DNA from 3 places in the Isachenkonia alkalipeptolytica genome. Region 1 is predicted to be linked to each of the others. Evidence: riboswitches for the same ligand, from Rfam matches in the RefSeq annotation. Region 1 holds a riboswitch; each other region holds the start of a gene.

Evidence for each region. Region 1 has a riboswitch for cyclic di-GMP ahead of ISALK_RS06240 (class D sortase). Riboswitches for the same ligand answer to the same signal wherever they lie in the genome.
Region 2: it holds a riboswitch for cyclic di-GMP, as region 1 does, so the genes downstream of both, ISALK_RS00515 (diguanylate cyclase domain-containing protein) here and ISALK_RS06240 (class D sortase) in region 1, are expected to answer to the same signal.
Region 3: it holds a riboswitch for cyclic di-GMP, as region 1 does, so the genes downstream of both, ISALK_RS10245 (cell wall-binding repeat-containing protein) here and ISALK_RS06240 (class D sortase) in region 1, are expected to answer to the same signal.

Annotation. Positions count from the first base shown of each region.
Region 1 is NZ_SUMG01000005.1:172,526-180,853, reverse strand. It holds gene ftsX (permease-like cell division protein FtsX) at 1-477, shown strand, start outside; gene ISALK_RS06250 (DUF3048 domain-containing protein) at 498-1,916, shown strand; gene ISALK_RS06245 (NCS2 family permease) at 2,015-3,397, opposite strand; gene ISALK_RS06240 (class D sortase) at 3,725-4,459, opposite strand; cyclic di-GMP riboswitch class I at 4,579-4,667, opposite strand; cyclic di-GMP riboswitch class I at 4,857-4,947, opposite strand; gene ISALK_RS06235 (aminotransferase) at 5,402-6,535, shown strand; gene ISALK_RS06230 (MutS family DNA mismatch repair protein) at 6,540-8,328, shown strand, end outside.
Region 2 is NZ_SUMG01000001.1:102,305-110,632, reverse strand. It holds gene ISALK_RS00520 (FAD-binding oxidoreductase) at 1-84, opposite strand, end outside; gene ISALK_RS00515 (diguanylate cyclase domain-containing protein) at 302-2,521, opposite strand; cyclic di-GMP riboswitch class I at 2,582-2,667, opposite strand; gene ISALK_RS00510 (HDOD domain-containing protein) at 2,855-3,703, opposite strand; gene ISALK_RS00505 (methylglyoxal synthase) at 3,719-4,165, opposite strand; gene ISALK_RS00500 (hypothetical protein) at 4,226-4,621, opposite strand; gene ISALK_RS00495 (response regulator) at 4,709-5,548, opposite strand; gene ISALK_RS00490 (DNA gyrase subunit A) at 5,746-7,926, opposite strand; gene ISALK_RS00485 (toprim domain-containing protein) at 7,968-8,328, opposite strand, start outside.
Region 3 is NZ_SUMG01000013.1:11,568-19,895, reverse strand. It holds gene ISALK_RS10260 (hypothetical protein) at 1-341, shown strand, start outside; gene ISALK_RS10255 (S8 family serine peptidase) at 637-2,898, shown strand; gene ISALK_RS10250 (cell wall-binding repeat-containing protein) at 3,042-6,170, shown strand; cyclic di-GMP riboswitch class I at 6,621-6,694, shown strand; cyclic di-GMP riboswitch class I at 6,724-6,797, shown strand; gene ISALK_RS10245 (cell wall-binding repeat-containing protein) at 6,938-8,328, shown strand, end outside.

The DNA of each region.
Region 1 (8,328 bases):
GCCCAGACCGTGGGGGCTTATCCGGAAGTAGAGTTGGTGGATTATGGGGAGGAACTGGTAACCCGCTTAATGCAGATTACCAGTCGACTAAACGCCTTATTTTTAACCTTAGGGGTACTGATTGCCCTGGGCGCCGTATTTTTGATTGTTAACATCATTCGACTCTCCGCCGTGGCACGTCAGGAAGAAGTGGTGGTTATGAAATATATGGGAGCCAGTAACGGCTATATACGATTTCCTTTTTTAATGGAGGGAATGGTGATGGGTTGGACGGGAACCGTGGTTGCGATCCTAGCCTTAGGGATGATTTATACCCAATTGGCCTCGGCCTTCGGACAGGATTCCTTGATCCTGTTATTTCAACCGGTTACCGATATGGAGCGACTGCTGCCGATCTTTTTAGGATTAATGATTATGGGAACTTTGATGGCAGGCTTCGGAAGCTTTGTATCCATTCGAAAGTATCTTAAGGTGTAGTGTAAAGGAGGTGTTGAAAAATGTATCGTAAAATTACTATTATGGCTCTTATACTATTGCTTTTTATAGGGATGGCAAGCGGACATAAGTCGGAGGTTTACGGGAGTCCGGATAATCCCTTGGAAGAAGTGGAGGAAATTGAAGATGATATCGCTGAATACGAAGAAACCATCCGACTGCTGAACGAGGATATTGAAGGACGGTTGGAGCGTTTGGATGAACTGGATCGAGAACTTGCCAAAATCGAGCAGGAGCTTGAAGACACGGAAGCTGCCCTGATGGATTCTCAAAAGAGACTGGAGGAAACCACAAAGCAATTCGGGGGTCGGGTAAGAAGCTCCTATATGAAAGGGGGGACCTCCTATCTAGAGACCCTGCTGGCAGCGGATAATTTTGGGGACCTGATCATTCGACTGGCCTATATGCAAAGAATTGCTGATCGGGATGCGGAACTGATCAGTTCCGTCAGGGAAGAGCAGCAAAGAACGGAAGAACAACGGTTGGCCATGGAAGAACAACGGGATAATATTGAAGATCGAAAATTCCAAATGCAGGCGGAGCGAATAAACCTGGAGGATCAGCGCGAGACACTAACACTCCTGTTAGAAGCTTCACGGGAAGAGCTGGAAGAGGCCTTAACACGGGTTCCTCAATCGGAGGGAAAGCCGATCTACGGTATCGCCCTGGACAATCATCCCAATGCAAGACCGCAACATGGTTTATCCCAGGCAAACATTGTGTATGAGTATGAAGTGGAGGGGCGGGCAACCCGTTACTTGGCCCTTTTTCATGAGCTTCCTTCCAAGGTGGGTCCGATTCGAAGCGCAAGGGAACACAGTATCATGCTTGCTTGGGAAAATAATATAAACTTTATTACCGCCAGCGGAAGCAGGGATAACCTGGAACGGATCCGAGACTGGGGAGTGAGCTACACCAATGCCTTGTCCCACGGTGATTTTTATCGGGACAGTGCCCGGCGGGCCCCTCATAACCTCTACGTTAACTTATCCACCCTGGGACAGGGAAGTTCTTCTCCCGGCTCGGTGCTTCGTCCGGGACATATCAGCCGCCAGGGAAGTTCAGGGAATTCCTTTTCAATAGAATACAGCAACAACTATCGAATTTCCTATCAATACGATGAGAATCAGGAAGCCTATAGAAGGCTGATCAACGGCAGTCGCCACCAGGACGCTACGGGAGCCGCTATTTGGGCGCGAAACGTTATTGTTCAGTATACCAATCACCCCAGGGACAGCCGGGGACGAACGACTCCCGAGGTGCTGGGAGAAGGCCCCATTGATTATTATGTCAGCGGACAACGCTTCCGGGGAACCTGGAAAAAAACCAGTCCCAACGGGGCTACCCGATTTTATTATGAGGACGGCCAGGAGATCGAACGGATATACGGATCCACTTGGATTCAAATTGCCCGGCCGTAAATTATCTTTACAAAAAATCCGCCCCTTCCTTAGAGGTATAAGGAAGGGGCGGATTTTTTATGATCACTAGAAAAGTGAAAAATCTTCCGGTGTGAAGGCTAAAGGGTCATAAACCGAATCACAAATAAGATCGCTAAAATCACCATCACAGGATTGATCTCCTGAAATCTTCTAGTGGCTACTTTTAAAATCACATAGGAGATGATCCCGCCGGCAATCCCTTCGGCAATGCTGCTGGTAAAGGGCATCAGGGCAATGGTGAAAAAGGCGGGGGCCCCTTCGGTAATATCAGAAAAGTCCAGCTTGGTTAAGCTGTTCATCATAAGGATACCGATAACAATTAAGGCGGGAGCCGTGGCGGCGCCGGGAATGATGCCCACAATCCCTGAGAAAAACAGGGCAACCACAAAGAGAATTCCCGTAGTCAGGGCGGTAAGTCCGGTCTTTCCCCCGGAGGCGATCCCTGCAGAACACTCTAAATAGGTAGAGGTGGTGGTGGTGCCGATAAAAGAGCTGATGGTGGTGGAAACGGAATCACAAAGGAGGGCTTTTTTCATGTTTCGCACTTCCCCATTTTCATTGTAAAGCTTTCCTCGATCGGCTACCGCAAGAATGGTTCCGATATTATCAAATAAATCCACCAGGGAAATGGTTAAGATCACCATGATAATATTTAATAGGGCAAATCCGATGCCATCATTACCCAGTAGTCCCATGAAATCCTGTTGGAAGAAGGTACCGCCGATGGAAGGCGGCATGGATAAAAAGCCGATCCCCGACAGATCGGTTACCCCAAGGGGAATCCCGATGACCGTAGTGAAGGCGATGGATAGTATCAACGCTGCTTTGAACCCCTTTGCCATCAGCAAAAGAGTGGTAAAAAGTCCGATAATGCTGAGGAGGACACTGGGGTTTCCAAGATTTCCAAAATACATGCCGCCCTCTTCTGCGACGACGATGCCTGCATTTTGAAAGCCGATTAAAGCAATAAACAGACCGATTCCCCCGGTAATGGCAATTTTAATGGTTTGGGGCAGGCTGTTCATAATTTTCGCCCGGGCGGGGGTAATGGAGATGATGAAAAACACCATTCCCGAAACCGTAACCGCCGCAAGGCCCTGTTGCCAGGTATATCCCATGGGACCTACCACCGTATAGGCAAAAAAGATGGTAAGGCCCAAACCGGGAGAAGTGGCCAAGGGCAGTTTGGAAACAAAGGCATGGGCAAAGGTTCCGATGATGGCAATAAGGCAAACGGAAGTATACAGCCCTTCCGGGGGCATTCCCGCATCGGCTAAAAAGCCGGGGATCACCACAAGAACATAGGCCATGGTTAAGAAGGTTGTAATGCCTGCGGTAATTTCGGTTTTAATATCGGTGCCAAAATGGGAAAGCTGGTAAAAGCTTTCGAAAAAATTCCGAAGCCTGTTGCGTTTTTCCTTGTTACGAATTTTTGGTTGATCATAGGTTCGCTCTGTCAATGTAATACCTCCTAAGGATATGAGATTATGAAAAAATGTATAAAAATCTATATAAAAAATACACGTGAAGAATCTTGTGTATTTTCAATAAAATTAATGAAAAAAAAACGGTGAAATACAAGGCGAAATTGTGCCGCTGTTCACAAAACCCAGGGTAAAAGGGGATTTTGCGAAAGGAGTGTAACAATAAATTAACAATCCGTCAAGCCTGAATTTAAAAAGTTACAGGTTGAATGGCGAGGGAAATTTGCACAAAAAAAGGTACCGCTTTTAGGAAGTCAGCGGTACCCCATGTTCCAAAGGAGATATTTAGGGGAAGCTCCCGGATTATCCATCCTCGGCTATTCTTCCGTGGACAATTAACCGGTAATCTGCGGTATATCGTGGATGACAGGTAATTAAGGTAACAATACGATCGGTCTGGTTTCGGTTGAGGACGGATAAATCCGTGGGATCCACGATTTTGGTATCGTAAACCGTATACACAAAGGTCCCGTCTTGGGTTTGAACAATAATTTCATCCCCTACATCCAGTTCATTTAAACGATAGAAGAATCGACCGTCCCGGTTGGCTCGATGTCCGGCAATGGCGGTGTTTCCGATTTCACCGGGGGCGGCGGTTCCAATCATTTGACCGGCTCCCCGATCCAAGGTTTGGGCATCGCTTCCAAAGAGTAAGGGAAGGTTTACATCAATCGAAGGGATTTCTATTTTCCCGATGACGGCGCCTCGTTCAACATAACTTACCTCACTGTCAGAAGGCCCGTCGTCAAGAGGCGCGGTTCTTTCCTGGGAAGAAGACTCCGCCGGCTCCTCCTGGGAGGGCGGATTATCTTGGTCTTCAGCTTCCTCCTCTTCGAAGGCCTGATTCATTTGAGTAAAGCTGTAGGCCGCGGTTTGGGAGAGGTCTTCTTCAACAGCCAGGTTCTCTCCACCGAGCAAGGCTTCCGCTTCATCAAGCATGCGATTCTCCCAATAGGAGCTGTAAAGGTTGCTGGCAAAGGGATAGACCGCCACAAGCACACCGAGAAGTATGATTAAATAGGGAATTTTTTTCTTCATTTTTTTCACGCTCCTCGTTTCTGTAAGGACTTTATTCTTGGTCCTTAAGCTAAGCAAGATTATTTTATGAGAGACAATACTAGCAATAAAAGGGTAATAAAAAAGACTACCATAATAGTTATGGTAGTCGGACAGCCCTAGTGTTTTGTAACACCGTAGACTCGAGACTTTGCGTCCCCGGCTTTCACCGGGTTTGCCTTTGTCATACTGATAAAAGCATTCAGTTGAAATTGATTGTTATTTGTTTTATACCTCGAATCCTGTACTTTAAACACAAAATACAGAATATGTTACTGAAATACTCTCAAACAGTTATATTTCCAAGAGCCCTGGTTATACTCCCGAGAGCCTTAATGAAGGAAGGGATCCCAAACAAAAAAACTGCCGTAAAATAAATTACGGCAGTTGGACCGTCATGGTGTAAGGGTATACACGGTAGACGCCGAACTTTGCGCCTTTTTCTTTCGAAAAAGTGGCCTTTGTACGATTTATTTTGAGGAATAACTAGAAATTTCCCATAAAGGTATTTGTTTAATTTATACCCCATGAAGACTCCCCCCACTTAATTTTTTGGAAATTTGAAGTGGGGATTTCCGGAGGATCGAAGCTTCAGTTTTCAACGAAAAGTGGTTACAAGTATATTTTACCCAGCAAACAGGTGTTTAAACAAAATAAAACTGCCTATGCACCTCCTAGCTAAACGCTGTGATGTTTTGAGGAGGGAGTTCTTTTGGCTAGCAGGATAGAGGCTATACGTCTGGAAGTAGGTCTGGAAGTAGGTCTGGAAGTAGGTTTGGAAGCAAGGGGTTTGGTAGGAGGTTCGGGGGAGTCACCGGGAGTGTCATGATAGTAAGATTTTACCGGGACTTTTATTCCCCCGGTTGTTGTGAATTTTCATTTAATACACTATACTAAAAAGAAAGGAATGAAAGGATGATCCCGATGAAAATCAAACCCTTTGGCGTTGAGGAATGGATGAATCAATACGAAAATGATGCGCTATACAATTTAGGGGAAACCTGTGTAAAATCCCTGACGGTAAAAGAATTGTTAAATTTCCAAGGGCGGGGAAAGGAAGCCCTCGAGGAGATTTATGACATGCAGCTGACCTACGGAGCCATCCCCGGCACGGATAAACTGCGAGAAGGGGTGGCCGGTCTCTATGAGTCGGGAAACATCGCCAATGTGGTGATTGCCCATGGGGGAATCGGCGCCAATCACCTGGTCTTTTCCGCCTTGGTGGAACCGGGGGATGAAGTGATTTCCGTTATGCCCACCTATCAGCAGCACTATTCCATTCCCGAATCCCTGGGGGCAACGGTGAAAATTCTACCCTTAACCCTGGAAAATGGATTTTTGCCGGATATAGGGGCACTGAAAAAAATGGCGAACGAAAACACGAAACTGATTGCCATCAATAACCCCAATAATCCCACGGGATCGTTAATGGATAAAGCATCTTTAGAAGAAATTGTAGAAATCGCGAAAGCCCACGATAGCTATATTCTCTCTGATGAAGTGTACCGGGGTTTGAATCATCAAGGGGCAGCCTTCGGGCCGTCGATTTTTGATTTATATGAAAAGGGGATCTCCACGGGAAGCATGTCCAAGGTTTTTTCCCTAGCGGGGCTTCGCATCGGTTGGATTATGGCAGGGAAGGAAACGGTTCGGGAAATTAACATCCACCGGGATTACAACACCATCTCCTGCGGGAAAATTGATGATTACTTAGCGGGGATTGCCCTGGAGGTAAAGGATAAAATTTTAAAGAGGAATCGAAGCCTGATCCTGGAAAATGCCAAAATTCTGGAGGAATGGGTGAAACGGGAACCGCGCATTACCTATCAAAAGCCCGCCGCCGGAACCACCGCTTTAATTCAATACGACTATAAGATCAAGTCAAGGGATCTAGCCTCAAGCCTCCTTCGAGAGACCGGTGCCTTTGTGGTCCCTGGGGAGGCCCTGGAGCAGGAGGGCTATTTAAGGATCGGATATGCTAATGATTCCAAAACAGTGAAAGAGGGCCTGGATAAAATTTCCGGGTACTTTAGAATCTTAGAAAAAGAAGGGAAATAATCGAATGGAAATGGAATACACAAAGGCTGAGAAGGTTTACCCCAGGTATCATAGGGGGGAAGAGAAGTTTCATAAACGATGGGAGAAACTCCATCAACGGCAAAAAAAACTGAGCAACCTTCGGGTGGCCATGGTGCTGATATTTTTGAGCACCGGTTTTATGCTTGCTTTTCAGCGGGAGAATCTTTTGTTATGGACAGGGTTTATCTTCTCTTTTATTGGCTTTGTGGCCTTTGTCCTCAGCCATGAAACCTTAAAGGAAGGGGAGCAGTATTTAAAAGGATATCAGGACCTCTATAAAAAGCAGCGAATGAGAAAAGAAGGTCGTTGGCGGGAGTTTGAACAGCGGGGAACGGAGTTTATCGACCGGGACCACAGCTTTTCCTACGACCTGGATATTTTTGGGCAGAACTCCATCTTTCAATGGATTGATGATACCACTTCCGCTCTTGGGAAACAAAAGCTCTATCAACTGTTAATCAGCCCCTTGGAAAAAGAAGAGGCCATTATCCGGCGACAAAATCTGTTAGAGGAACTGGGGAAAAAAGAGCTTTGGGTTCGAAGGTTTCTGGTGGAAGGAAGGGTCGGCCGGAAAAAGCAGAAAGACTTCCGGGAAGTGATCCAGTGGGGAAGCACGCTGAACCCGACTTTTTCAAAGCCCGCGGTGATTTTCGCCGTGAAGGCTCTTCCCTGGGTTACATTACTGACAGGACTTGCAGGTATTTTCACCGAGCTTCCCCTAGGGCCCTTCGTATTGCTGCTGGCACTCCACGGTGTACTTTTTGCCCTGGGATTTTTAAAGCGAGGAAGAGTGCTGGGCATGGTTAAGGATTATCAGCTGGAACTGAACCAGTACATCCGGCAGTTGAAAGTGTTTGAGAAACACCGGTTTAACAGTGAAGCCCTACAAGCCCTGCAGCAGTCTTTAAAAGCCGAAGGGGGAAAATCGGGAACGGAACAATTAAAAGCATTGGAAAAACTGGCCAATCGTACGTTAAACAAGCAGAACATGCTGTTTATTCCCATTAACATACTCACCCTTTGGGATTACCGTTGTTTGGTAGATTTGGAACAGTGGAAGAGGGAGTCGGGAAAGGCCCTGGAGCAATGGATCGATACCCTGGGGGAAGTGGAGGCCCTGGTGAGCCTGTCGAATATTCACCGGGATCACCGGGACTGGGCCCTGCCCAAGGTGGCACAGGAACCCTCGGTCTATCATGGGAAAGCCCTGGCCCATCCCCTCATTAGCGGGGGAGCGGTGAGTAATGATATTGTCTTAAACCCTGATAATCCCATTCTATTGATTACAGGATCGAATATGTCTGGGAAAAGTACTTATCTGAGAACCGCCGGGATCAATCTTCTTTTTATGAACATCGGAACCAAGGTCTGTGCCCGGGAAATGGAAGCATCCCTGATGAAGATTCATACCTGTATGCGAATCAGCGATAACATTGAAAAAAACATTTCCTCCTTCTACGGAGAAATCCTTCGAATCAAAGAGATTGTGGAGGAGACGAAAAAAGGAAAACCGGTATTTTTCCTGTTGGATGAAATATTTAAAGGAACCAATTCCATGGACCGCCATCTCGGGGCGAAGATACTGATTCAGCAGCTTTATGAAACCGGAGGGGTGGGTCTGGTATCCACCCATGACTTGGAGCTTACGGAACTGGAGGAAAATCCGAAGGTGGGGGTGAAAAATTATCATTTTCAAGAAACCTATAAAGACGGGGAAATTCAATTTGACTACAAGCTTCGACCGGGAGCCTCCAGAACGACCAACGCCCTGT
Region 2 (8,328 bases), on a different contig from region 1:
CAGGGCCACCAGCACTGTAAAAATCCATCCGTATTTTCTAAGGGTGGTAAATACACGATTCGTTTTAATATAATATGTTGCCAAACAATCACCTCCATGTTATTCCCACCCCGTAGGGGGGCGGTATTATTCATTATAAGATTAATCCGGTCTTTTGTCAAAGGATTTTTTCAATAGTAAATGCCTGTTGAACATCAAAAAAAACAGCCCCCCCGGACTCATTCCGTAAAAAAACCTTAAGAGTCGGGAACACGACTCTTAAGGGCTATCATACAGTTTCAAGGCTTCTCCGTTTTATTCATCATTGTTCCCGGGAGTAAAGGGAAATTTCATTTCTTCCCTTTTCCTTCGACTCATAAAGGGCTTTATCCGCCCGGTCGATGAGCTGTTTTCCCTGGATTCCTTTTATTGGTTGGAGGGTGGCCGCTCCTATGGATAGGGTGATGTATGGTGAAACCTGGGAATATCCATGGGAGAGCTTCAACTCCCGGATCCTTTGCTGAAGGATTTTCGCCACCATTAGCGCCCCCTCCTGATCGGTGTTGGGAAGAAGCACTACAAATTCATCCCCTCCGTATCGGGCCACTAAATCCGTTGAACGCTTTAAATTTCCTTCAATGGTTTTGGCAATCCGTTGAAGGACTTTATCTCCATCTAAATGTCCGTAATGATCGTTATATTCTTTGAAAAAATCAACATCCAGCAGCAACAGGGATACTTTTTCTCCTCCCCGATGGGCATTATTCCAGACGTATTCAAAGTTTTTATCAAAACATCGCCGGTTGGGAATGTTGGTCAGTCCATCTAACTCCGAGAGTTTCTGGAGTTTTGAGTTCACAATCTTTAACTCCTCCTCCGCTTTTTTTCGGGTCTTTATTTCCTTTTTCAACGCTTTGGATTTTTGAGCGTTATTAATGGCAATGGCCAAATAGGAGGACAGGGTTTTTAACGTTTCCAGCTGATGTTTGCTGTAGACGTTTTTCTTTAAACTCTGTACGGTCACCACGCCGATGGCCTGATCCTCCACCATCAAGGGACAGAAGAGGACCGATTGCATGGGCTCCCCTACGGTATGGGAAGTCCCTTCTAAGTAATTGCTGTACTCCAAGTCCACATCATTGATCAGTACATCCCTCTTATTTTCCAAACACCATACTGCCCAACTATTCTTACTGTCCACGGGCACTTCAAAAGTAGGCTGTTTTTCACCCTTTTCAATGAAGAGCTCGTAGCGGATTTTTTGATTATTATTATCCAACAAACCAATTCCTAAGACCATGGCCTCCATCAGTTGATTCAAGTTTTCATATAACAGATCAAAAATTTGTTCTAAATCCAAGGTGGCGGTTATATTCTGTCCGATTTTCCCCACCACTTCCATCTGCTTGTAAGTATAGCGAAGCTCCTGGGTCATTTTTTCCAGTTCCTTTACCAGATGGCGATAGGTTTTCGTCTCTTTTTGAGATTTTTCCAATTGCAGTTGAAAGGAAACACTTCGGAGTTTCTCTTCTCTTCTTCGGGCCTCGGATTTTGTCGTGGTTTCATAAAAGGCTTTGTAGTACTTATAGGCTAAGAATTCCTCGCCCATTTGTTCATATACCTGAGCCATGGATGCATAAAGATCGGAAATCAACGCTTCTCCATCGATGCTTTTTGCAATTTCAAGAGCATTATTTACATGTCCGATGGCTTCCTTTAGATTGTTTTTCTCCAGCATGATCTCATAAAGATCTTTGTAAACCACCACTTGGTGATGGTAATCCTTGGTCTCTTGGGCAAGATTCAGACTCTTATAAAATTCCTTAAGAGCGGCTTCCGGGCTTCCCTGATTTTTATACATTTTCCCAAGCAGATGTAAACTATAGGAATACATGACTTTTGCTTCTTTTTCCTTGCAAATTTCCAGAACCTTGTCGATGTTCTCTTTCGACTCCCTCCAATTCTTCTGCTCCATATAGACTTCCGCGGAATTAAAAAGAGGTATGGCTTGCCCGTAATTGTCCCGATTTATTTCGTATTTTTCAAGGCTGTCCCGATAATAGCCTAAGGCGGTGTCCAAGTCATGGAGCTCTTTATGAAGGCCTCCTAAATTGTTTAGAATCCCTGCTTCCAACTCCGGTAGTTCTTCGCTCCGGGACATTTCCAAGGCCTTTCCGTAGTAATCCATAGCATGATCATAGGTTTTCATATAAAGATAGACATTGCCCAAAGCGTTCAGGGCTTCGGCTTCAATACCGCCCTTTGGAAGGAGTTTCGAGGTTTCCAGAGACAGATTTAAGGCTTCAATGGCTTCGTTCAGTTTCCCCGTTATCCATAAGCAGCGACCGATCCGGGTTAGGGCTTCGGCTTTCTCTTGTTTGTAGAAATTCATCTCCGCAATTTTCAGGGCTTCTCTTGCCATTACCAAAGCCTCTTCCGGATGACTTCGTTCCTTGAGTTTGGCCTCCTCTAACAGATTTCCCACTTTGGTTTTTCGGTTTACGGTTCTCTGTTCTTCCTTTGTTTTCAACGCTCCCTGCATCTCTTCCCTCCTCCTGAAACCATAAAAAAACCTCCTTATACACAACAACGAGGCAAATAAGTTCGCAGCTGGCTACCATAGTGAACACACTTTAGGCCCTGTTAGCTTTGCGTCTTTGCCTTTCGGCAAATTTGCCTATTCAATTCTAATTATCCCTTTATCGGATGTTTACCGCAGGTCTCCTCGATTATTGAAGACTCTGCATAAAACATTTACTAGTACTATTATACCATTTATTCTGTCAATTACAATGAATTTCTTAGATTTTTCAAAATATTTCAATGAATTGGATGAAACGACCTAACCAACCTACTCTTGGGCGCTTCCCCGCCCTTAGAAAACCTCCCTCTGTTCGTTTACCAGGAGATCAGAAACCTCCACGATCATCTCTTCCAAAGCTTTCTCTGTAATTCCAAGGTTATCCAGAGCTTGGGAGTTAAACCGGTAGTTCAATCCTTCTACCCCTACATTTTCAATCAGCATCATGGTAATGGCATCAGCCACGTGAACGATAGACACCAGTTCCCTATATTCTAGGGCATCTTGGGGCCGATGATGATAGGCGATGGCCTCCCGCAAACCCTCCGGCAGATTCCACTTTGTTGCTATCCGGTATCCCACCTCCGCATGATTAAACCCTAAAACCGCTTCTTCCCCTTGTAAAAAGCTGATGTTTTCCTTTTCAACCTTCTCTAAAATCACCTGATAATCCTCTTTTATGTGATAATCCAAAATAACCTTACCGATATCCCTTAAGAGCCCGGCGATATAAGCCTCCTCCACTTTTTTATACTTGATTTTCTTTGCCAAGTACCGGGCAATAATAGCCCCGGACTGGGACTGTCGCCACAGGTCCTCCTTTTTAAGGCCGTAGGACTCGAGATCCTTGATATACATCGTATTTACGGTGCTGGCCAAAACGATGTTTTTGATCGTATTAAAACCGAGTAGAATCACTGCCTGGGATACGGTGCTGATCTTGCTGGGGTATCCGTAGTGCAAAGAATTTGAAAGCTTCAATACCCGGGTGGTCAGACTTTGATCCTTTAGGATTTCCCTTTCCAGGTCCTTAATATCCGATTGGGGATCCTCCGTTAGCCGAATGACATTTTGCAGTGCTACAGGCCATGACGGCATTTCTTCAATATTTTTCAGAATTACTTCCATACTCACCTTTGTCATGTTGACTCCCCCTTTCTAGGATCTTTCCTTTGTGACAATCTTTCGTTCAAAAACTTCGTTGAACAAACGGGAACTTAAAATAAAATCCGCCGTGGCCTTATTCGGTGCCACGGGAATATCATATAGGGCGGCAATTCGCAAAAGCGCCTTGACATCCGGGTCATGGGGCTGAGCCTCTAAGGGATCCCAAAAGAAAATCAGCATATCGATTTCCTCCTCGGCAATGGCGGCGCCTACCTGCTGATCTCCCCCTAAGGGGCCGCTTTTATATCCTTCAACGGAAAGTGATGTATGCTTTTCCAACAGTTTGGCCGTGGTTCCTGTGCCAACCAACTCGTGGGGCTGAAGAAGGGTTTTATGCTTTTTAACCCAGGCGATCAATTCCTGTTTTCGATTATCATGGGCGATCAGAGCGATCTTTTTGGTCTTATTTGATTTCGCTATCCGGTATCCGTATTTCACTTTTACGCCTCCCTATTCTTCAGGTTACTATTCAATGTTTCTTATTTTCATTTGTTCCCGTTACAGTAGATTCCGCCAAAAAATGTGCAGAATTGCCAGAACATACACTACACCCCCAAGACTACGATGAACCTTTCGCCAGTGCTTTTTAAAGGCTTTAATCCTGGGTCCCGCCAAAGCCACAACCGCCATCAGCAACAACGTATACAAAAGCAGGGTCCCGGTATGCCAGACGGTTAAACTGAAAGCCTGATATCCATGGTAAAAGCCTATAGCAAGAATAATCAAACCCGTGGCGGGATGCGCTTTCCGGGCAAACTGGTAGAGTCTTCCCCAATTTTGGGCTTTTTCCTTTCCCTGCTCCTTGAATTTTTTTAAGTATACCTGTTTTATGGGATAGATGCTGCCCATTATTACAATCAATGCGATATTTACCCAGCCTATTACCACTACCATTTTCCTTCCTCCTTTTTTCTGCTTTTTCAAATTACTGTTTTCTCGAAAAAAATCCACAGGATATATCTTTATATCTTCTTTTATTTATCAAACAGTGTCCTTTAGATCATCGATACTTCTTTGCAATCCTCCGGTGAGTTTTTCCGTAAGGGTTTTTGCTTCTTCCCCCTCCTCGGGATAGGTGGTAAAGTATAGAGCAAATTGGTAATCCTTAAGTTCAGGGTGCTTTTCCTTTAATTCATCAAATCCCTTTCGAATCTTTTTTTCTACGATTTCTCGCTTTTGCTGATCACAAAATGGCAAGATCCCCACAAAGGTCTGATTGCCGTATTGAAGAAAGTGATCGGTTTCAAATAAAAGTTTTTCAATTTCCTCTTTGAAGGAAAAGGAAAAGCGGTAATATTCATTTTCAATGGTTTTATTTTGACGGGCTCCTACCTTGAAAAAGGAGGCGATCATCATGGAAACCCGGTAGTTTCCCTTTTGAGCCTTGAACAGTTCTTTTCTCAGCAGTGCGGGGAAATCTGTATGGATTTCCTCGGTGGCAAATCCCTCTTTTTTCTCGATCAGCTTTTTCGTCTTCTCGATTAAAATTCCTTCAGAAAAGGGTTTTGCTACAATCTCCGAAGCACCGCCCATAATCAGGGCCAGGATATGTTCTTTTTCCGTATCCCCGGTCAGGGCTAATACCGGTACATAAGGATTTTTTAGCCGGATCTTTTTCAGTTGCTGAAACCGGTCTTCCTCCCGGGAGTCCATATCCATTAAAACGATAATCGACTCCTCTTTCCCGGGATTTTCTACATGCTCTAGAAGTTCGGCAACCCCCCGGTACTCATAAAAGTCCACCGGCAGGGAGGCTAGTGCATATTTAATACTTTGTCGGAGACTGGTAATTGACCCCATAATCAAGGCTGAAATCTTCATCTTTCACCCTCCTTTTTTATGCTTTTGATTCATATACCCTTTTTTTCCCTACACTTAACAATTTGCTCCTTTTTCTTCCCGGTTCCAAAGAGCTTTCCCCATGGAATACCTATACAAAAAACCCCGGGGTTCGCCACAGGGTTTTTTGGGAGAGTTAACTCAATTTTTCAAGCCTTTGTTAAGGGGGTCCCATCCTTTTACAACAGCTGCAACTGTTCTCCCAGATCCTTTCGATCGGTTTTCTTTAAATAGGTGCCAATGGTGGCAATGCTACCCCGGTAATAATCCGGATTTTCAAAGTCCACTTCTTCCAATTGCTTGATTTCTTTTAAGAAACTATCTTTTTTCGGTTTCAAAACCTGCAGCCCCCGGGAATGCCGGGTATTCTTTTCACTGATTTTTTTTGTGTTGAAAATCAGGACTTTCTCAATGCTGCTGATGGCCACCAGTTCTTTGTCCTCTTTAATAAATTCCAGATGGACTAAGGGAAACTCTTCATTATAGGCCTTTGCAAGTTTTTTTCGATTGGTTTTTGTCTCATAGCTGGAAAGTGGAATTCTTGCGGCTTTCCCCGTTTTATAGAAAAACAGCATCCACCCGGAATAGTCCATCGTCGAAGTCATATAAATGATTTCTTCTCCCTCTTCCAGTCCCAGAAGATTGGGAAGGTAATCTCCTAACACGCTGGCCTTGGCATCTTCCAATTCATAGGCCTTTACCTTATAGACCCTGTGCTGATTGGAAAAGAACAGCAGATCTTCTTTATTACTGCCCTCCACCTCTTGCACAACTTCGTCATAATCCTTCAGTTTGTGATCATTGCTTACTCTAAGAGAGGTTAAGGGGATCTTTTTAAAATACTGATCCCTGGTGATGAAAAACTTCACATTGTATTCACTGACGAAGATTTCCTCCTTGAATTCCCGGACTTTTTCGTGGTGAATCAAAGTGGTGCGTCGCTCCTGTCCATACTGATCCATCACCCGTTCAAGATCCTTACTAATCAGCCGCTTCATTTTCTTCTCACTGTTCAAGGTATTTTCCAGGCTTTGAATTTCTTTTTCCAAACGCTTGATATCCTTGGTTTTCTTTAAGATATATTCCTGATTGAAATTTCGCAGTTTGATTTCCGCGATAAAATCCGCCTGGACCTGATCGATGGTGAATCCTTCCATTAAATTAGGTACCACTTGACGGTCCACCTTGGTATCTTTTACGATTTTCACCGCTTTATCAATATCCAGCAGGATCTTTTCCATACCCATAAGCAAATGTAGTTCCTTGGTTTTATCATTAATATCGTAGCGCAGCTTTCTTCGGATACAGTCCATTCGAAAATTTGTCCATTCCCTCAGGATCTCCCGAACGCCTAACACCCTGGGGGCACTGTCAATCAGCACATTGAAATTGCAGCTGAAGGAATCCTCAAGGGCGGTTAAACGAAAGATCTTAGTCATCAGTTTCTCCTGATCCACGCCTCGCTTTAAGTCTAAAGTGATTTTCAGTCCGTTCTTATCGGTTTCATCCCGAAGATCGGAAATCTCCTTTATCTTTCCACTCTTAATGAATTCAATCATTTTTTCCATAATGGCTTCCACCGTGGTGGTATAGGGGATTTCATAAATATCGATGCAGTTGTTTTTCTCGTCATAACGGTATTTTCCCCGGACCTTGAAGCTCCCCCTGCCTTTATCATAGATTTCTTTCATTTTCTCTTTGGCGTAAACAATTTCTCCGCCGCTGGGAAAATCCGGGGCCAGTAGATGTTCTTCTATATTCACATTTTCATCCTTCAGATACTCTATGGTGGTTTGGCAGATTTCCTTTAGATTGAAGCTGGGGATGTTACTGGCCATACCCACGGCAATTCCTAAATTCGGCGTGGTTAAAATATTCGGATAGCTGGTGGGCAGTAATCTGGGCTCCTTTGTGGTATTATCATAATTCGCGATAAAATCCACGGTATTTTTATGGATGTCGTTAAAAAACTCCTCGGTCAATTTCTCCAGTTTTGCCTCGGTATATCGGTGGGCGGCGTAGGTCATATCCCTGGAATAGCGTTTTCCGAAGTTTCCCTTACTGTCCACGAAGGGATGAAGGAGGGCTTCATTTCCCCGGGTCAGACGGACCATGGTTTCATATATGGCTCCGTCCCCATGGGGGTTTAAGCGCATGGTTTGTCCTACTATGTTGGCGCTTTTGGTTTTCGCCCCTTTGATCAAACCCATTTTAAACATGGTATATAGAAGCTTTCGATGGGAGGGTTTAAACCCGTCGATTTCCGGTAAAGCCCTGGATACAATAACGCTCATTGAATAGGGCATATAATTAACTTTTAAGGTGTCAATAATATTGTTCTGATTCACATTTCCTTGCAAAATTCACGCCTCCTAATTCTTCCCTGATCAATATTCATCCTCTAAATAACATCAACTTCGTCAATGTACTTAGAGCCGTGGGCTTCAATGTATTCTTTACGGCCCTCCAAGTTGTCTCCTAAAAACAGATCAAAGGCATCCTTGGTCTGACGGATATCCGCCGGAGTCACTTGAATCAATCGACGGGTTTCGGGATTCATGGTGGTCTCCCACATCATGTCCGCCTCATTCTCTCCTAGACCCTTGGATCGCTGCAGACTGTATTTTCCCTTGATTTTTTTAACGATTTCCCGTTTTTCTCCTTCATCAAAGGCAAAATAGGTATTTTTCTTATCGGTAATTTCATACAAGGGAGATTCCACAATATAAACAAACCCCTTTTCTATTAAGGTGGGGGTTAAT
Region 3 (8,328 bases), on a different contig from region 1:
TTGTGGAGGCCGGATTTTTCGGGGTGATGATTTTTCCAATTATTTTTGGCTTTCTCCGGTATTGGAATAAAGCCTTTCGCTTCGTGGAAACCCGTATGTATTTAATTCTTGGGGGGCTTTTCTATGCCACCGCCGCCGGGACCTCACTGTTTCGGTGGATCAATAACTTCTATCAGCGGGTGGGCAATCGAATCAGCGACCTGTTTTTCGGTGGAAGCATCCCCGGTTTCTTTTTAATGGACTTTGTATTTGAAGAATCTTTAGAGTTGATGGCAGGAGCGATTTTTTTAGCCGGGGCCTATTTGTATTTAGAACACTTAAACAGTTTGAAGGATACTTAGGTTTTTAGGACTAGCCCCTTGTGTAACCTTAGGAAGAATGATACACTATATATAGTAGATTTATGAGAAAGAATATAGGAATATAAAAAGCTTATACGGAAATATGACACATAGGCATCATTTGGATGTGTCCTCCTGATTAAAGACCCTGCAGTGAAAGCTGTGGGGTCTTTTGCTTGTCACCTCTTTCATCCTAAGTCATTGGTCACAATTTTTAAATTAATAATAAAAATTTACAAAAAATAGATAAACCGAAGAGGATTTTGTGCTATAGTAATACTTGAGGTGATTGATTATGTTAACAAGACAAAAGTGGATGGTTCTTTTTGTAACCCTATTTCTACTTACATCCATTGGCTTTCCCTTCGGAGCGGAGTACAACTGGGAAAAGGCTCACCAATGGGATCTAAACCTAGAAGAGGCAGAACAGGGAGAAAAAGAAATTACCCAGCTGATTGTAAATACCGCGGGTAACCTTGAAGACGGATCCTATCAGGGTTTCATTAGAAGTCTTGAGAAGGAAGGATTTCAACTGCAAAGCAGCTCCCGAAACCGGGAAGCAAAGGAAAAAATCACAAACCGAATGGGTTTTACATATGTAGTGGATTTTGACGAAGGATGGAAGAACTGGAAAGAGGCAAAAAATCATTTTCAGGCCACGGCCAAGGCCGAGGAGGTTCCCGTTAACTTTGTGGAGGCTAATCGGTCGGTGGTGGTCTCTCAAGAGTCGGGAAGAACGATTCATCCCAGTCAGCGCTGGCATTATGACATGCTCTTTCTTAAGGAAGCCTGGGAAATTGAAACCGGTAGGGAGTCCGTAAAGGTTTCCGTACTGGATACCGGCATAGATTATACTCATCCGGGAGTTCGAGACCGAATTGATCGGAGCTTGGGAAGAAACCTTGTGGATGACGGGGCTCTTCAGGATCCCATGGATCGCAACGGACACGGCACCCATGTGGCGGGGATTATCGGAGGCTACGGTGTCACCGCCGGGGTGATGGAGCAGGTTACCCTGGTTCCCATAAAGGTTTTGGATGACGAAGGAAAGGGAAAGAATCACTGGATTTATGAAGGGATTTTACATGCCATTGACATTGAATCCGATGTGATTAATATATCCTTCGGAAGCACACAACCCAGTCAACTTATCCAGGGTGCCTTGGAATTAGCGGAGGAAGAGGGCATCACTGTGGTGGCGGCTACGGGAAATGACGGGTTAAAAGGGCTGCAGTATCCTGCGGCTTATCCCACGGTGCTTTCCGTAGGATCCGTGAATCCCCAGGGAATACGGTCGGTCTTTTCCAATTACGGAGAGGGACTGGATGTTATGGCACCGGGGGAAGGGATTTACAGCACGGTGTTGCAGGGAAAATATGAATTCAACAGCGGAACCTCCATGGCGGCTCCACAGATTAGTGGAGTGGTGGGCTTGGTTAAAAGTATGGAACCGGATCTTACCCCCGGGGAGATTCGAAACCTTCTTCGGGATCATACTACCCGGGGCGAGGGGTACAATGAACTGGATTACGGCCAGGGAATTCTGGATAGTTACTCCGCCCTACGGACCCTACGGCCCCATGAGCCGACAGAAGAATCTGAAAACCGAAGGATTTCCGGGGCAAATCGCTACGAAACCGCCTACAAGATCGCCTTGGAGAAATACGGAGACCAAGGAGCAGACACCGCAATTCTGGTCCGGGGAGACGGTCCCCAAGATCGGCCGAATGTGGTGGACGGACTGACGGCCAGTGCCTTGGCCGGTGAGCTTCAGGCACCGATTTTCCTAACCGCCGCCGGAAGCCTTCATCCCAGTGTGCTGCAGGGCATCAAAGACCTGGGTACGGAGAAAGTGATTCTCATCGGCGGAGAAAAGGCCTTAGAGCCCTCGGTGGAGACTTTCCTCCAGCTAGAAGGCGTTAAAACCAAGAGGATAAGCCTTGAAGGAGGCAACCGATACACGACCGCCGCAGAGGTGACAAAGAAAACCCTGAGTCTACAGCAGCAGGAAAACCGACAGGACTTAGGGGAAAGAACCGCAATGATTACCCGGGGAGATGCTCTGGTGGACGCCCTATTAGCAGGGCCCATTGCCCATAAAAAGGGGTATCCGATTCTGTTGGTATCCGACGGGGTGCCGAAGGCAACCGAATCGGTGATTCGGGAAGAGGGGATTGAAAATCTGGTGATCATTGGGGGAGAGGCCGTGGTATCCCCAGAGGTACAACAATCCCTGGAGGATTTAGTAGAGGGAGAGGTAAAGCGTATAGCCGGAGATCAGGTATACGGAGAGGATCGATACGGGACCAGCCTAATGGTGTTTAACGCCTACGGCAGTGAAGGATCCCGAGTGAATTTTGTGAACGGAGCCAGTTATGTGGACGCAGTGGCGGCATCGATTTTAGAGGTTCCCATAATATATACCCGAAAAGAAGAAATATCCCGGGAAGCCCAGGGAATTTTAGGGGTAATGGAAACCTTCTCTTTTATCGGAGGACCCAGTGTGCTGTCCGAGGAAATCTATCGCCGGGCCCTAGAAATTATTTCAGGACCTTAGCCCTCTATAAAGAGGAGAGGGAGCCGTCGATATAATAAGAGGGCGGATGGAAAGGTTTTAAGATTATAAAAACAGGGACTACTGTAATGGGAGTCTTGGAGAAATGGATGGAAGCTATTTAAGGAGAGTAGGAGGGACGAAGGATGAAGAAAAAGATTTGCAAAGCATTAGTGGCAGTAATGGTTCTATCCGCTGTGGTGGGAGGATTTCTGCCGGTGAATCAACCGGGGAGGATTTCCCGGGCCTATATTGAAGATTACGATGATCGGGATTTTCGACTGGCAGGGGATAATCGTTTTGCCACCGCCGGTGAAATTGCGAAAAGAAACGGCACCACATCAAAAGAGGTGATCATCGTCCGAGGGGATAGTGTAGAGGGAATCCCCCAGGTGGTGGACGGATTGACGGCCAGTGCCCTAGCGGGAGCACGGGATGCACAAATCCTGTTGGTAACCAAGGACCGTCTGCCGGATACCACTGAGAAGATTATTAAAGATCTTAATGCAACCAAAGCCACCATCGTAGGAGGGGAAGCCGCGGTTAGCCGGTCGGTAAAGGAAGATTTACAAAGCCTGGGCCTTAGCACCGAACGAATTGAAGGGAGTAACCGTTTTGAGACCGCCGCCGAGGTGGGATTACGGGTTCCTGCTCCCAGAAACAACACCGCAATCATTGTCAACGGAAACTCCGAGGTGGACTCCTTAGTTGCCGGACCCTTAGCCCACCGCGGATATCCCATACTGATGGTAAACAATCAACGGGGGACCATACCCGAAGCCACGGAAAAAGCCATTAAAAGCTTACATATTGATAACCTGATTATTGTCGGTGGCACCGGCGTGGTATCGGAAGAGCTGGAAACAGACTTAAATGATATGGAAGGGGTAACGGTAAAGGCGCGCTATGGGGGAAGCAACCGGGTGGAAACCAGTCTATCCCTGGCGTCTCATCCGGACTTTAGCAACAATAGCGGCGTCAGTCTTGTTAATGGAGGAGCCTATGTGGATGCGGTGGCGGCCTCTACCCTGGGAAAACCCGTGGTGTATTTTACGGAGCGGGGAGGAATTAATCCCGATATCCAGGATTATCTGTTTGATAAGGAAGAGCTGTTGGCCATTGGGGGAGAAGCGGTTATTACCGATGAAGTGTTACAAAAGGCCACACCGGCCATCGGTTTTCGCTACTATGGAAGTCTCCATCGACGAAGTCCCAACATCCGACGGTATGAAACCGGATTTGTCCATAATACCATGAACCTATTGTTAACGGCTCAGAATCACCACAGTGAAGGAGACTTTGACAAAGCGCTAAAGAGCTATGACTTACTACTTACCCAGCGGGATCTGTTGCCGGATAATATGGAAAGTGTTACCACAAGTAGCCGACAAAAGGCTCTGGAACGGGAAGGGATTCAAACGATTCAAGAGGCCCTGAAAGAAGCGGAGGGCATCACCAGCGTCACGTCGAAATTCAATGCTTTTGCCGAAGGATATTCGGTATATGGCTGGCACGGTCAGTACGGCAGCGGATACCTGAAGGCGGCGGAGGACCTACTGAACTGGGGACTGGCCCGTCATGAGGATAAAAGTTTCGATGAAGCCATCGGTCGGTATAATATGATTATTGAGAGCAGTAACCAACATGAACTTTTAGACGGCTTGGCCGGGGAAGCGAGATTTTACTCAAGTCTCGCAAATCAACGAGTAGTCTGGAATTCTCAGGATTTAAATATGCGCTTTAGCCGTTACAGAGAGTCCTTTGGGGACGCTTTAGGACAGCAGATACAACAAAACAGACATACGGTTTGGTCTGCATCGGATTGGAAAAGTCCCTCGGAGGAGGATGTGGCTTACTACTTAAATCCTCAAAACTTCTACATCCCCAACTGGTTGGAAGAGGATAGGGATCCGGAATTCATTCAAATCGCCAGTAATACCCTTAGGGTTCGAGAAGGCCCTTCAACCAGCAACGATATATTAAGCATCGCCTATCAGGAGGAGATTTATCCCGTAAAGGGAGAATCCAACGGATGGTTTCGTATTCGAAAGGATGGTAAGGACGGTTGGGTAGCCGGGAGTCACGTACATCGAATCGGTAAAAATACCGGGGTGTCCAATGTGCGTGTCCGTGTGAATACCGGGACCTTGAATGTGAGAACCGGTCCTTCTACCAATTTCCAAAGAATCGGAACGGTCAGCGACGGAGAGGAATTTACCCTGCGAGAGCATAAAAACGGCTGGCACAAAATTCAGTACTTCGGAACCGAAGGTTGGATCAGCGGTAATTTTGCGGAACCGGTATACGATGTGCCCGCAAGAACTTTCCAGTTCCTAGAACTGCAAGGGTTAGTACCTGCCAGAGCCAGTGAGATTAACACCTTGATCGACGGGGACCCGAACCTCACCGGCTATGCCAACACCCTTAGAACCGCCGGGCGGGAAAATAACATCAATGAGCTGTATTTAACCGTTCATGCCCTAAAAGAAAGTGAAGGGCCCAACAGCGTGCTTTTAGAAGGGATTGAAGTTACGGAAGTGGAGGGAAGCAGTGTGGCCCCCACCACCGTATATAATGTGTTCGGAATAGAGGCCAACGGTACCGATCCGGTACAGTCCGGAGCGGAATTTGCCTACGAACAGGGCTGGACCACAAAGGAAGCCGCCATTTTAGAAGGGACAAAGTGGATATCGGAAAACTTTATCAACCATCCCAGAAACCCTCAGGATACCCTGTATAAAATGCGTTGGGATCCGGGAAGAAACGGTAAAAATCCCTTCAGCAGTAATATAAAGTGGGCGGATGAAATTGGAGCAAGAATTCATGAAGCCTATAGAATACTGGATAAAGAAAGTCTGCATTTCGATATATCGGTATATAAGACTCGGGCCTGGCCGGTACCGGGACATACCAGAATTTCTTCTCCCTATGGATATAGAATTCATCCCATAACAGGAGACCACCGAATGCATATCGGAATCGATATTCCCGCACCGGGGGGAACCCCCATCGTTGCCGCCAAGGCGGGGCGGGTTACCGTTTCCCATTACGGAGCAAGCTACGGTAACTGGATCGAAATCGATCATGGAAACGGCATCACCACCCGTTACGCCCATAACTCCTCCAATATCGCCAAGGTGGGAGATTGGGTGGAAAAGGGAGAAACCATCGCTTTAGTAGGGACCACCGGTAGTTCTACCGGAAATCACCTGCATTTTGAAGTTCGACACAACAACAATCATTTTGATCCCCTACCCTGGTTACAAGGAAACTAATAGCACAAAGGGGACGGAGGTATTTGGTTCATAGCACAAAGGGGACGGAGGTATTTGGTTCATAGCACAAAGGGGACGGAGGTATTTGGTTCATAACTTAGCACAAAGGGGACGGAGGGTTTTGAGTCATCAGTAAAGGAATATGACTCAACCCCCTCCTTTTTTGACCCGAACTCCTCATTTTTCAATGCTGAGAGACCTACCAAATAGCAGGTAGAATAGGCGACAGACCTACGGAAAAACCGTTATCCGGTAAACAGGCTTTTAAAAAGTCGATCTATTAAATAAGTTGACGTAATTACTTATTAATTTCATTGAAAAATGGGATTAAAGGTGATATAATGGATATACATAATGTACTACTAAGAAAAATTCGCAAATACTAAAAAGAACTACACCTGCATAGAAGCAGTAAAACGTAAAAATTCATAGAGTGAATATCTTAGCAATTCACGATAAAGGCAAACCATGGGAAACTGTGGGACGCAAAGCTAAAGGGCCGTATAAGGTAGCCAGTTACCGAAAGATCTGCTTTTTTAATGAAAAAAACTATTCACGATAAAGGCAAACCATGGGAAACTGTGGGACGCAAAGCTAAAGGGCCGTATAAGGCAGCCAGCTACCGAAAGACTAGTTTTTTGTGTTTTGGAATAAAACATAAAAATCGGTGGACAACCCCTTTAGCAAATGTAGAGTCATTGCCCTTACTATCGTGAAAGATGGCGATTGGTCAGTGATTCTTACAGGAGTTAAAGGAGGAAAAACGAATGAATACATATACTTTGAAGGGAAAGAATGCTAGCAAAAAAATGGGATTTGTCAGTAAAGTATTGGTTGCAGCCATGGTGTTTACCGCGGTAATGACAGGCTTTAGTGATGTAGCCTACGGACAAATGGAAATCAGCAGTATTGAGCATCAGATTGCAGGTTCGGATCAGTATGAAACCGCTTACCAGGTAGCGAAGGAAAAGGACGAAAACCCTGATACGGTAGTAATGGTTCGAGGAGATAAGATCGAAAATGTACCCCAGGTAATTGACGGATTAACCGCCAGCGGGATCGCAGGCTTAGAAAATACCTCTACCCTATTGGTGGAACAGGACAATATTCCGGAAGCCACAAAAGAAGCCTTAACCAGCTTAAATCCTGAAAAAGTGGTCATTATCGGAGGAAGCGCAGCAGTAAGTAATAACGTAGAAAATCAAATCAAAAGCTTAGGAATCGATACCGACCGTTTTTATGGTAACAATCGCTATGAGACAGCAGCCAATGTGGCCAGGGAAATGGGAAGCGCAAAAGATAACACCGCCATCATCGTAGATGGAAACGCGGTAGTGGATTCCTTAGTCGCCGGACCTCTTGCCTATAAAGGGTACCCTATACTAATGATCAATAATGCCCGGGGAACTGTACCGGAAGTTACAAAGGAAGCATTAAGGGACCTAGGTATCGAGCGTGTGATCATAGTCGGAGGCACCGCTGTAGTATCAGCGGATGTGGAACAACAGTTAAACCGGATTTCAGGCATTACCGTAGAAGAGCGCTTCGGCGGAAAAAATAGAGTAGAGACTAGTTTACTATTAGGAGAGCATCAGGACTTTTCCGGCGCGACCTCCGTATCCCTATTGGATGGTCATGAATACGTGGATGCCGTGGCGGCTTCCTCCTTGGGTGGACCGGTGGTTTACTACAATCAACGACACGGGATTACCGATGAAATAAGTCGAATGATTTCCAGCAAAGGTAATGTGCGGTTAATCGGTGGCTTATCCAATGTAAGCGATACACCTTCTTCCAGCAGTGAAACCCTGGTAGGCAGCGAGGCTACCCAGTACCAAAGCGGTTTTGCACAGGATACGTATCTAAACATGGAAATTACCAACAACGACCGAATTGAAGTAGAGGGAAAAATCAATAGTGGCCATGAGTTTGGGTGGTTCCAATTAAGAACCCCATCGGGAGAGCGGGTACTAAGCGAATTTTTCTCCATCAGTGGGAGCGGTAATTATCAAGAAGAGTTTTCCCTAGGAGATTTAGGAATCCGTAATGGAAGCGGTAAAGAGTATGAGGTTATGATTTTCACAGCACCGGAGAGATACACCACCTATAACTCCGTACATTGGAACATTATGCTTGAGGAATCATCAGAAGGGTTAGT